2 linked regions of the Roseiconus lacunae genome follow. The protein of the gene in region 1 binds, or shares a complex with, the protein of each later gene. Links are inferred from orthologs where the notes say so. Each region holds a gene or a part of one and is shown on either strand. Other genes may lie near its edges.

What was found.
Region 2: pnp (region 1) and rny share a complex: the UniProt entries of both Bacillus subtilis proteins name them as parts of the possible RNA degradosome complex. The link is inferred for Roseiconus lacunae from one-to-one orthologs.

The regions. Positions count from the first base shown.
Region 1 is NZ_VSZO01000012.1:37,184-41,693, forward strand. What follows is about bases 1,139-4,142. They hold pnp (polyribonucleotide nucleotidyltransferase), read right to left. Parts: upstream 3,759-4,142; coding sequence 1,518-3,758; downstream 1,139-1,517. Other genes in these bases: FYC48_RS16485 (esterase/lipase family protein), read left to right, coding at 1,139-1,258. In the rest of the region: FYC48_RS16480 (DUF11 domain-containing protein), read left to right, coding at 1-16; more of FYC48_RS16485, read left to right, coding at 239-1,138; rpsO (30S ribosomal protein S15), read right to left, coding at 4,300-4,510. UniProt on the Bacillus subtilis protein: Involved in mRNA degradation. Catalyzes the phosphorolysis of single-stranded polyribonucleotides processively in the 3'- to 5'-direction. Necessary for competence development in Bacillus subtilis.
Region 2 is NZ_VSZO01000012.1:541,700-545,687, forward strand. The notes cover bases 888-3,764. They hold rny (ribonuclease Y), read left to right. Parts: upstream 888-1,466; coding sequence 1,467-3,062; downstream 3,063-3,764. Other genes in these bases: tilS (tRNA lysidine(34) synthetase TilS), read right to left, coding at 888-1,215; FYC48_RS18205 (DUF5989 family protein), read right to left, coding at 3,080-3,385; FYC48_RS27855 (hypothetical protein), read right to left, coding at 3,388-3,764. Outside these bases: more of tilS, read right to left, coding at 100-887; more of FYC48_RS27855, read right to left, coding at 3,765-3,933. UniProt on the Bacillus subtilis protein: Endoribonuclease that initiates mRNA decay. Initiates the decay of all SAM-dependent riboswitches, such as yitJ riboswitch. Involved in processing of the gapA operon mRNA, it cleaves between cggR and gapA.

The sequences.
Region 1 (4,510 bases):
CACCCACATGCGATAAACGCTAGCGAATCTAACCAAACACATCGTCAGCCCGGTTCAATAAATCGGGCTGACGTTTTTTGTTTCCAATTCAACGAAGTAACACAACCCGTCAGGCTCTGTCTTTCCTAGGCACGACAATCAACGCCCCGGTCGACGCAAACGTGTCATCGTTACTAAATGATCGTCTCAATTGTCGCGGCCCGATTCATTCCATTCTCCGTACGATTTGACCAGCCTGATGCGAAAGATAATGCTACTGTGCCTTGCCGTGACCCTCAGTATTCAGTGCGGACGAAACCGCGTTGCCGCCGGAGATTCGGTCAACGGACACAGGCAATCTGAAAGCCACCACACAGAGCAACGACAGGCCGAGACTGGGACGATGCCCGAACGGTTCAACTTCAATCTGCCGCTGAAAACGGCAGGCGGAACGCAACTGTGGACCGACCATCTTTGGCGCGACGGCTATCGCGTTCAACGAAACGCATTGACCGGGCATTGGCGGCTTCTCGATCGTGACAACATTCGCCGAGCTTGGGGAAGTCGCCCCCAATGCGAAAGCGAACTCGAACGGCTGAGCCCTAAATCGCAGGTCTCCGGCGGACAACACTACGTCGTATTGCTTCATGGATTGATGCGGACCTCCGGCAGCATGAAAACTCTCGAACCGGTTCTCGCCGAAGCCGGAATGACGAACTGCATCCGCTTCTCTTACGCCAGCACCCGCCAATCGATCGGACAACATGCCGCGGCCCTCCGAGAAATCATCGAAGACCTTCCGGCCGACTCGACGTTCAGCTTCGTCGGGCACAGCATGGGTAACATCGTCGTCCGTCACTTGGTCGGTGACCTGCAACGCGAGGGAGACCCCACCAATATCCTCGGCCGCTGCCAATCAATGGTCATGCTCGGCCCGCCCAACCAAGGCGCCTTGATCGCACGCCGGCTGGGGAAAACCAAGTTATTCGAATGGGTCACCGGCCAAGGCGGCACCGAACTGGGGGCTCGCTGGGAACAATTCGAATCGAACCTTGCGACGCCACCGTTTCCGTTTCACATCATCGCCGGTGATATCGATCCGCCGATTGGCAACCCGCTGACCTCCGGCGATGGCGACTTTGTGGTGAGCGTCGAAGAAGCCAAACTCAACGGTGCGAGCAGCTTTCAAACGGTTCCCGTACTGCACAGCTTTCTAATGAACGCCCCAGACGTGATGCAGAAAACCGCAGAGCTACTTGTTCAAGCGAGTCGTCATTAAAACTGTCATGCCCGAACGTTCAGTTTCGTGCATCAGTGCGTCGCGGAATCCGCCCATGCTTTCGTTCGTCACCAAAGCGTATTCCGTGAGCCGAAACCATTAGCGTCGATCCTGTTTAGCGTCCCAAGAAATCAGTGTCGAATTGGGTACGATAGCTGGAGCACATCTCACCGATCAGCGATCGGCAACCAAAGAAAACAGCCGGCTGCGTTTCCACGGCCGGCTGTTTTAATGATGAACCATTCAATGCGATCTCGGATCAGTCGCGACGCGAGCGTCCGCCGCCGTTGCCGCCGCGTCGACGTCCGCTGCCACCACGGCGTCGAGGACGGTCACCGTCGTCTCCACCGCGATCGCCCGATTCTTCGTCTTCACCGACCATTGCGGCGATCTCATCGGGCTCGCCAAGCTCTTCGAGCGCCTGGCGACGGCTGAGTTTTACGCGGTCATGTTCGTCGACATCGATGACGAGGACCTTCATCGCATCACCGACGCGAACGACCTTGTCGATGCTGCTGATGTAGCCGCTGCTCAATTCGCTGATGTGACACAGACCGTCACGGCCGGGAAGGATCTCAACGAAGGCACCGAAGTCTTTGATGCTGCTGACGATTCCGTCGTAGATCTTTCCGATCTGAACGGTCGCGGTGCAGGCTTCGACTTGCTTCATCGCTTCGGCGGCCGAGTCCTTGTTGTTGCCGGCGACCAAAACTGTTCCGTCGTCTTCGACTTCGATCACGCAGCCGGTCGTTTCCTGGATGCCACGAATGTTCTTTCCGCCGGGGCCGATCAACGCACCGATCTTATCGGGTGAAATTCGAGTTCGTAACAAACGCGGTGCGGTCGGAGCGATTTCGCGACGCGGCCGTGGGATGGTGGTCAACATCTTGCGAAGGATTTCGATGCGGGCTTCACGCGATTGTTTGAGCGTCGCACGAATGATTTCGTCGCTGATGCCAGTGACCTTCAAGTCCAACTGAATACCGGTGATCCCGTTCTGGGTTCCGGCGATTTTGAAGTCCATGTCACCGAAGTGATCTTCAGAGCCCAAAATGTCGGTCAACAACACAAAGTCATCTTCGGACTTACGAACCAGTCCGACCGAAATCCCTGCGACGGGGTTGCTAATCGGGACCCCGGAGGCCATCAGGGCCAAGGTCGCACCACAGACCGAAGCCATCGAGCTACTGCCGTTCGATTCGGTGATGTCGCTGATCACACGAACGGTGTAGGGGAAATCGTCGGCGGTTGGCAGAACCGGGGCGACACTTCGTTCGGCCAGGCAACCGTGACCGATTTCACGACGGCCGGGGCCACGAATCGGGCGGCACTCACCCACCGAGAACGGTGGAAAGTTGTAATCGAGCATGAACTTTTTGCTGAACTCGTCATGCAAACCGTCGACGCGTTGTTCGTCGCGGGCGGTGCCAAGCGTGACGGTGATCAACGCTTGGGTTTCGCCACGCTGGAAAATTGCCGAACCGTGAACGCGAGGCAGGACGTCGGTTTCACAGTGGATGTGACGTAAGCTGGTCGTATCGCGACCGTCGGGGCGGGTCCCCGAAACAATCAGGTCACGGGCGACGATTCCTTCCAGATCATGCCAGACCGACTTGAAGCGTTTGACGCAGATCGCGCCTTCGGCTTCCGGATCCGGAATCATCTCGGCAATTGCTTTGTCACGCAGTTCCGAGCACGCGGCGGCGCGATCATGCTTACCGGATGTTTGCATCGCGGTCTTGAAGGCGTCGTAGTACGCCGAACGCAATTTCTCGAGCAATCCGTCGTCTTCGGGAGCAACGTACTCGTCCTTTTGCGGCTTGACCTGATCGACCAGCTCCTGCTGCAGATCGATGATGTCACGGATCACACCATGAGCGAACTGAATCGCTTCCATCATTTGATCTTCGGGCATCTCATTGGCAAAACCCTCGATCATCGCGACTTGCTCTTTCGAGCCGCTGACAATCATGTCCAATTCGCTTTCTTCAAGTTCCGAATTGGTTGGGAAGGCCACCAGTTCGCCGTTGACCTTTCCGACACGCACCGATGCGACCGGGCCCAGGAAGGGCAACGAACTAACCGACAGCGCGGCGGCGGCACCATTCATGGCCAACACGTCGCCGTCATTCTCTTGATCGCTCGCGACGACCATGGCTTGAACTTGAACTTCGTCCATGAAGCCTTCCGGCCACAGGGGACGAATCGGTCGGTCGATCAAACGCGAGCTCAAGATCTCTTTGGTCGACGGACGTCCTTCACGCTTCAAAAAACCGCCGGGGAATTTACCGGCCGCGGCAAAACGCTCACGGTAATCGCAGGTCAACGGGAAAAAGTCGATCCCGGGCCGTGGCGAACTGCTCGTTGCGGCAACCAATACGACTGTTTCGCCGTACTGCACGAGAACCGATCCGGACGCTTGCTTAGCCAGTTGCCCGGTCTCGAACGACAGGACTTGGCTGCCGATCTTCTTCTCAACGCGAATTTTATTGACAGTCACTTTTCTTTCCTTAACAACAACACTCAACAACAACGACCTTGCAAGCCTTCCCGGCCCCATTGCCGGCCGGCTGAACAAAGTCAGAAATAATTTCGGATCACAACAACAACTTCCCAGATTCACAGAACACTGAAGGCTCCCACGGCAAAGTCAACAACGACGGCCGATCATTGGGATTGATCAGAGGTGGGAATCTAGCTTCAGACCGAAGCACCCGAGCGATCCGAGAAACTCGAGCACAAAGACATATCCGGACTGGACTTCGAATGGCCGAAGGCGGCACTGGCCGCAAACAACCCTGTGGAAAAGAACGCCACAGATAGACCAACCGGAAGCTGCTCCTTCGGGGTCGGTGGTCAACCGCAAAATCAGCCAGTGCAGTGGCAGGCGACAATACCTGCGCGAACCCCGCCCGGCGATGGTCAATGTAACCGCCGGGTCCGCATGAATAGAAAAGATCGCGAAAAGAATCTTTGTTGGCCACCGCCATGGCGACCACCGGCCGAAGCCGTGTCATGCCGATTGGCGGCCGATGGCTGGGCTACTTTCGGATGCCCAGCTTTCCGATGATATCGAGGTACCGCTGCGGGTCCTCACCACGGACGTAGTCCAACAAGCGACGACGCTTGCTGACCAATCCCAACAAACCACGCCGCGAAGCGTAATCCTTGTGATGTGTCCTCATGTGTTCGGTCAAGCCATTGATTCGCTCGGTCAGAATCGCAATCTGAACTTCTGGCGAACCCGAGTCA
Region 2 (3,988 bases), 500 kb from region 1 along the record:
CCGAAACGTCTATGCACCATGCCGGCTTTCGGTGGACGGTGTTTCGCTTTCGAATCGGCTCGGCACCGATAGCTAGGCGAGGTTTGTCGGTGACGTAGTCTAACCACTCGACGCCGCGGAGTCGGGTCGACGAAAACGAATGACGTTTTCACTGCGAACCGCCTCGATCTCCCCTGGCAGATGAATTCGATCGGGGCCCTCGCCGTATAGCAGGTCCAACAATCGCCGCCACTGCGTTTGATTCATCATGCCGAGTGGAAAACCAGACCGCTGCCAACTCTTCCGCAATGACTCAACGACGATTGACGAGTCCAACAGTAGCGGGTCGATCGGCTCTGATTGCCGCGCGAGTCGGTCGAGCCGGTGGACCACCAACGGGGCATGTGAAACGACGACAACGTCGATCCAACGCCCGACCAATATTTCGATGACCTTGCCCCATCCGCGCTGCCCTTCGATCGCTCGGCCGATCGATGGGATCGCCTCAGCAAACGTCCCCGTCATCATGGGCAGTAATTCGTTCCGGATCCAATTCCTTCGGTACTCGGATTGCTGGTTGGATTGATCCTCCCGCCAAGGATAATTTTTCGCCTGAAGAGCTTCCCGGATTAGCGATCTTCGGGTTCCGAGTAGCGGCCGGACGATAACGAAATCTCGGGCATCGTCGGACGAAGCCAGTTCGCGAAACGGGGCGATGCCGGTCAGCCCCGTCGGCCCCGTGCCTCTCATCAAACGGAACAATACCGTTTCGACGTTGTCTTCTAAGTGATGGCCAAGCAGCAGATACCTCGCCCCGCGGCGCCGCATCACGTCGTTGAAGAATCGGTAACGCTCTTGCCTGGCGTGCTGTTCATCAGACCGGCGGCCGCTTCCCAAGCCGGCATCAAACGCGACCCCCAGTTGCCCCGCAAGTTGCTTCACAAAGGCCTGGTCGGCATCGCTCGCCGCCCCTCGAAGCCGATGATTGAAATGTGCAGCGACCACAAAACCTGCGGGTTGATGGTTCGATCGTTGCCTGAGTTCCATGAGGGCCCGCAGCAAAGCGACACTATCCGCCCCGCCGCTACAACCAACAACGATGCCCAGATCGGCGTACCGGGAAGCTGGGAACCGCCCTTCCAGTTGTACCAGAAGCTGCTCCCATTGCTCCGTTGCCAGCGAGCCGCCCGGATCGCTGGGTGTTGTGTCGTTGATTCTTGGCGTTGCATCCGGCATGGAGATGATTGGTGAGGAAAGATGCGAGGCTGGCGGCCGTAGACGATTCTGGGCCCTTTCTTGGATCGATTCTCAGAGAACTTGGATCGGGTTACGACTTTTCGGATGCGTGAAAGGGTAGGGCACTGCCCATTGACGGGCAAAATTTGTTAGGATCTTCATCGTCTACGCGACACGGATCCGTCGCATCAGCGGCCAGTCTACCGCCCTTTTCCACCCGCCGAACACGCCCCATCGCTTTGACCCTCTTGATGGCACTTTTCTTTGAGCCGCCGCTCGCTTCCTCACTGGACGAGAACTTCTTCGTCTATTCCCTCGCCGGTGTCCTGGCCGGCGCGGTTCTGATGATGGGGTACCAGCGTTGGAAATACACCGTTTACAAGATCAAATTAGCGGAGCGAGCCGACGAGATCCTAAACGAAGCCAATCGCCAAGCCGAATCGATGAAATCTCAGATCGTGCTCGAAGCGAAAGAAGAGGCTTTGGAGATCAAGTCCAAGGGCGAAACAGAAATCGCCGACGCTCGCCGCAGCCAACTCGCCCGCGAAGAAAAACTTGACCGCCGCAGCGAGCAGCTCGACGTGCAAGAAGCGGACTTACGAAAACATCAACGTGGGTTGGAAAATGCCCAGCAACGGCTCGACTCGGGTCTCAAGATGCTTTCCAGCAAGCGAGAGGAACTCAACAAGCTCGAAGAGCAACAAAAGCGATTGCTCGAGGCGATCTCCGGACTGACACGCAGTGAAGCGAAGGAAGAATTGCTCAGCGCACTCAAGGAAGAACTTGAGCACGAACGTGGCAAGGTCTTGCTGAAACAGAAAAAGGAAATCAACGAAGCGGCAAAAGAGCAAAGCCGTCAAATGCTGTTGACTGCCATGCAGCGTTATTCGTCAGCGTTCACCGCCGATTCAACCACCAGCACCGTTGATGTCCCGACCGACGACATGAAAGGTCGTATCATCGGTCGCGAAGGACGCAATATTCGCGCCTTTGAAAAGGCAACCGGGATCGACGTGATCATCGACGATACCCCGGGCGTGGTGATCGTCAGTGGTTTTGATCCCGTCCGTCGCGAAATCGCTCGCCGTTCGCTGACCAGCCTGATCGCGGACGGTCGAATCCATCCGTCGAAAATCGAAGAAGTCGTTGAAGAAACGCGTCGCGAGATCAACGAATTGATCATGCAAAAGGGACGCGAAGCGGCCGACGAAGTCAACGTCCCCGGCTTACACGATCGTGTCATTGAATTGTTGGGACGACTCTACTTTCGGACGTCGTACAGCCAAAACGTGTTGCGGCACAGTATCGAAGTGGCATTTCTGTCCGGTATGATCGCCGAAATGTTGGGAATGAATGGCGATGTCGCCCGCCGTTGTGGGCTGTTGCACGACATTGGAAAAGCCGCCGATCACGAACTCGAAGGTGGTCACCCAAAAATCGGTGCCGACATCCTGCGTCGAAACGGCGAATCAGCCGAAGTCGTCCACGCCGCTTTCGGGCATCACGATGAAATTGTGATCGAGCACCCCTACACCGTCATCGTTGCCACTGCCGACGCCTGCAGTGCCTCCCGCCCGGGGGCTCGACGCGAATCGCTCGAACGTTACATCAAACGAATGGAAGAACTCGAAGCGATCGCCCAACGGTTCGATGGCGTCCGGGAAGCCTACGCGATCAGCGCGGGACGCGAACTTCGTGTGATCGTCGACAGCACGTCAACCAACGACGAACAAGCCGCGGTGATCTGCCATGAAATCGCCAAGGCTTTTGAGCGCGAATTGATGTACCCCGGCGAAATAAAGGTCACCGTGCTGCGGGAAAGCTCCTTCACCGAAATCGCGAAATAGCAAGCACCGGACTAATTTCAAAACAGCGTGTAGATGAAGGGAGCCGCCGGCGAGGTTGTTACGAATGCGAGTGCGACCAGAAGCAGCAAGACCACCACAATTGGTAGCAACCACCACTTCTTATTGTAGCGCAAGAACCAGATGAACTCGCGGACCAAGCCCGGGTCACTGGTGTCCGCTTGGGCGTAAAACGTTTGCTCGGCGTCACCGCCGGACGGCTGCTGAGACAGTTCCGTGCTGGTTGTTGTCCGCTCAGCGCCGGACTGACCAGTTCGGTGGCCTGTCTGATCACCGAGTTGCGACTTTTGTTCTCGCTTCGCCATTTTCAAAACATCCGGAAGTAAGACTCACCGTCGTTTAGCTCGCCGCGCTCAACGCTGCTGGTTTGTCGCCAAAAGGTCTCTGCGTCCACACCGCGACGCCGAATCGATCGACCGGACCAGCGAAACCAAATTGCTAGCGGTGTGACTAGCAAATAGTACAGCACAGCCATGGCGATGAAAGTCGCTATCCATCGCAAGGGAAACGTCAACCGCTCGAACGCGTCGATCATCATCGATCGTCGGCTTGGCGCCACGAGATAGACGACACTGAACAGTAGGCCGGTGATAGCAATAAGGATGGCAACGATAGTGCCAACTTTCGTCTGGCCTGCAACGCGATTGACCAACACCGCGAGCACTAGGCTTGAACAGGCCACTCCAATCCCCGACAGGACCGACGGCGGCAACTCGCCACCATCCGGGGACAGAGCACCATCCGGGGACAGAGCACCATCCGGGGACAGAGCACCATCCGGGGACAGAGCACCATCCGGGGACAGAGCAGGGTTGCTTGCTAGCGACTGAGGTTGATTGCGATGACCGGGCATGGGGGACAGACCCTCTCTGTTAGGGCTTCCACTTCCAGAATTCGATTCAGACGGG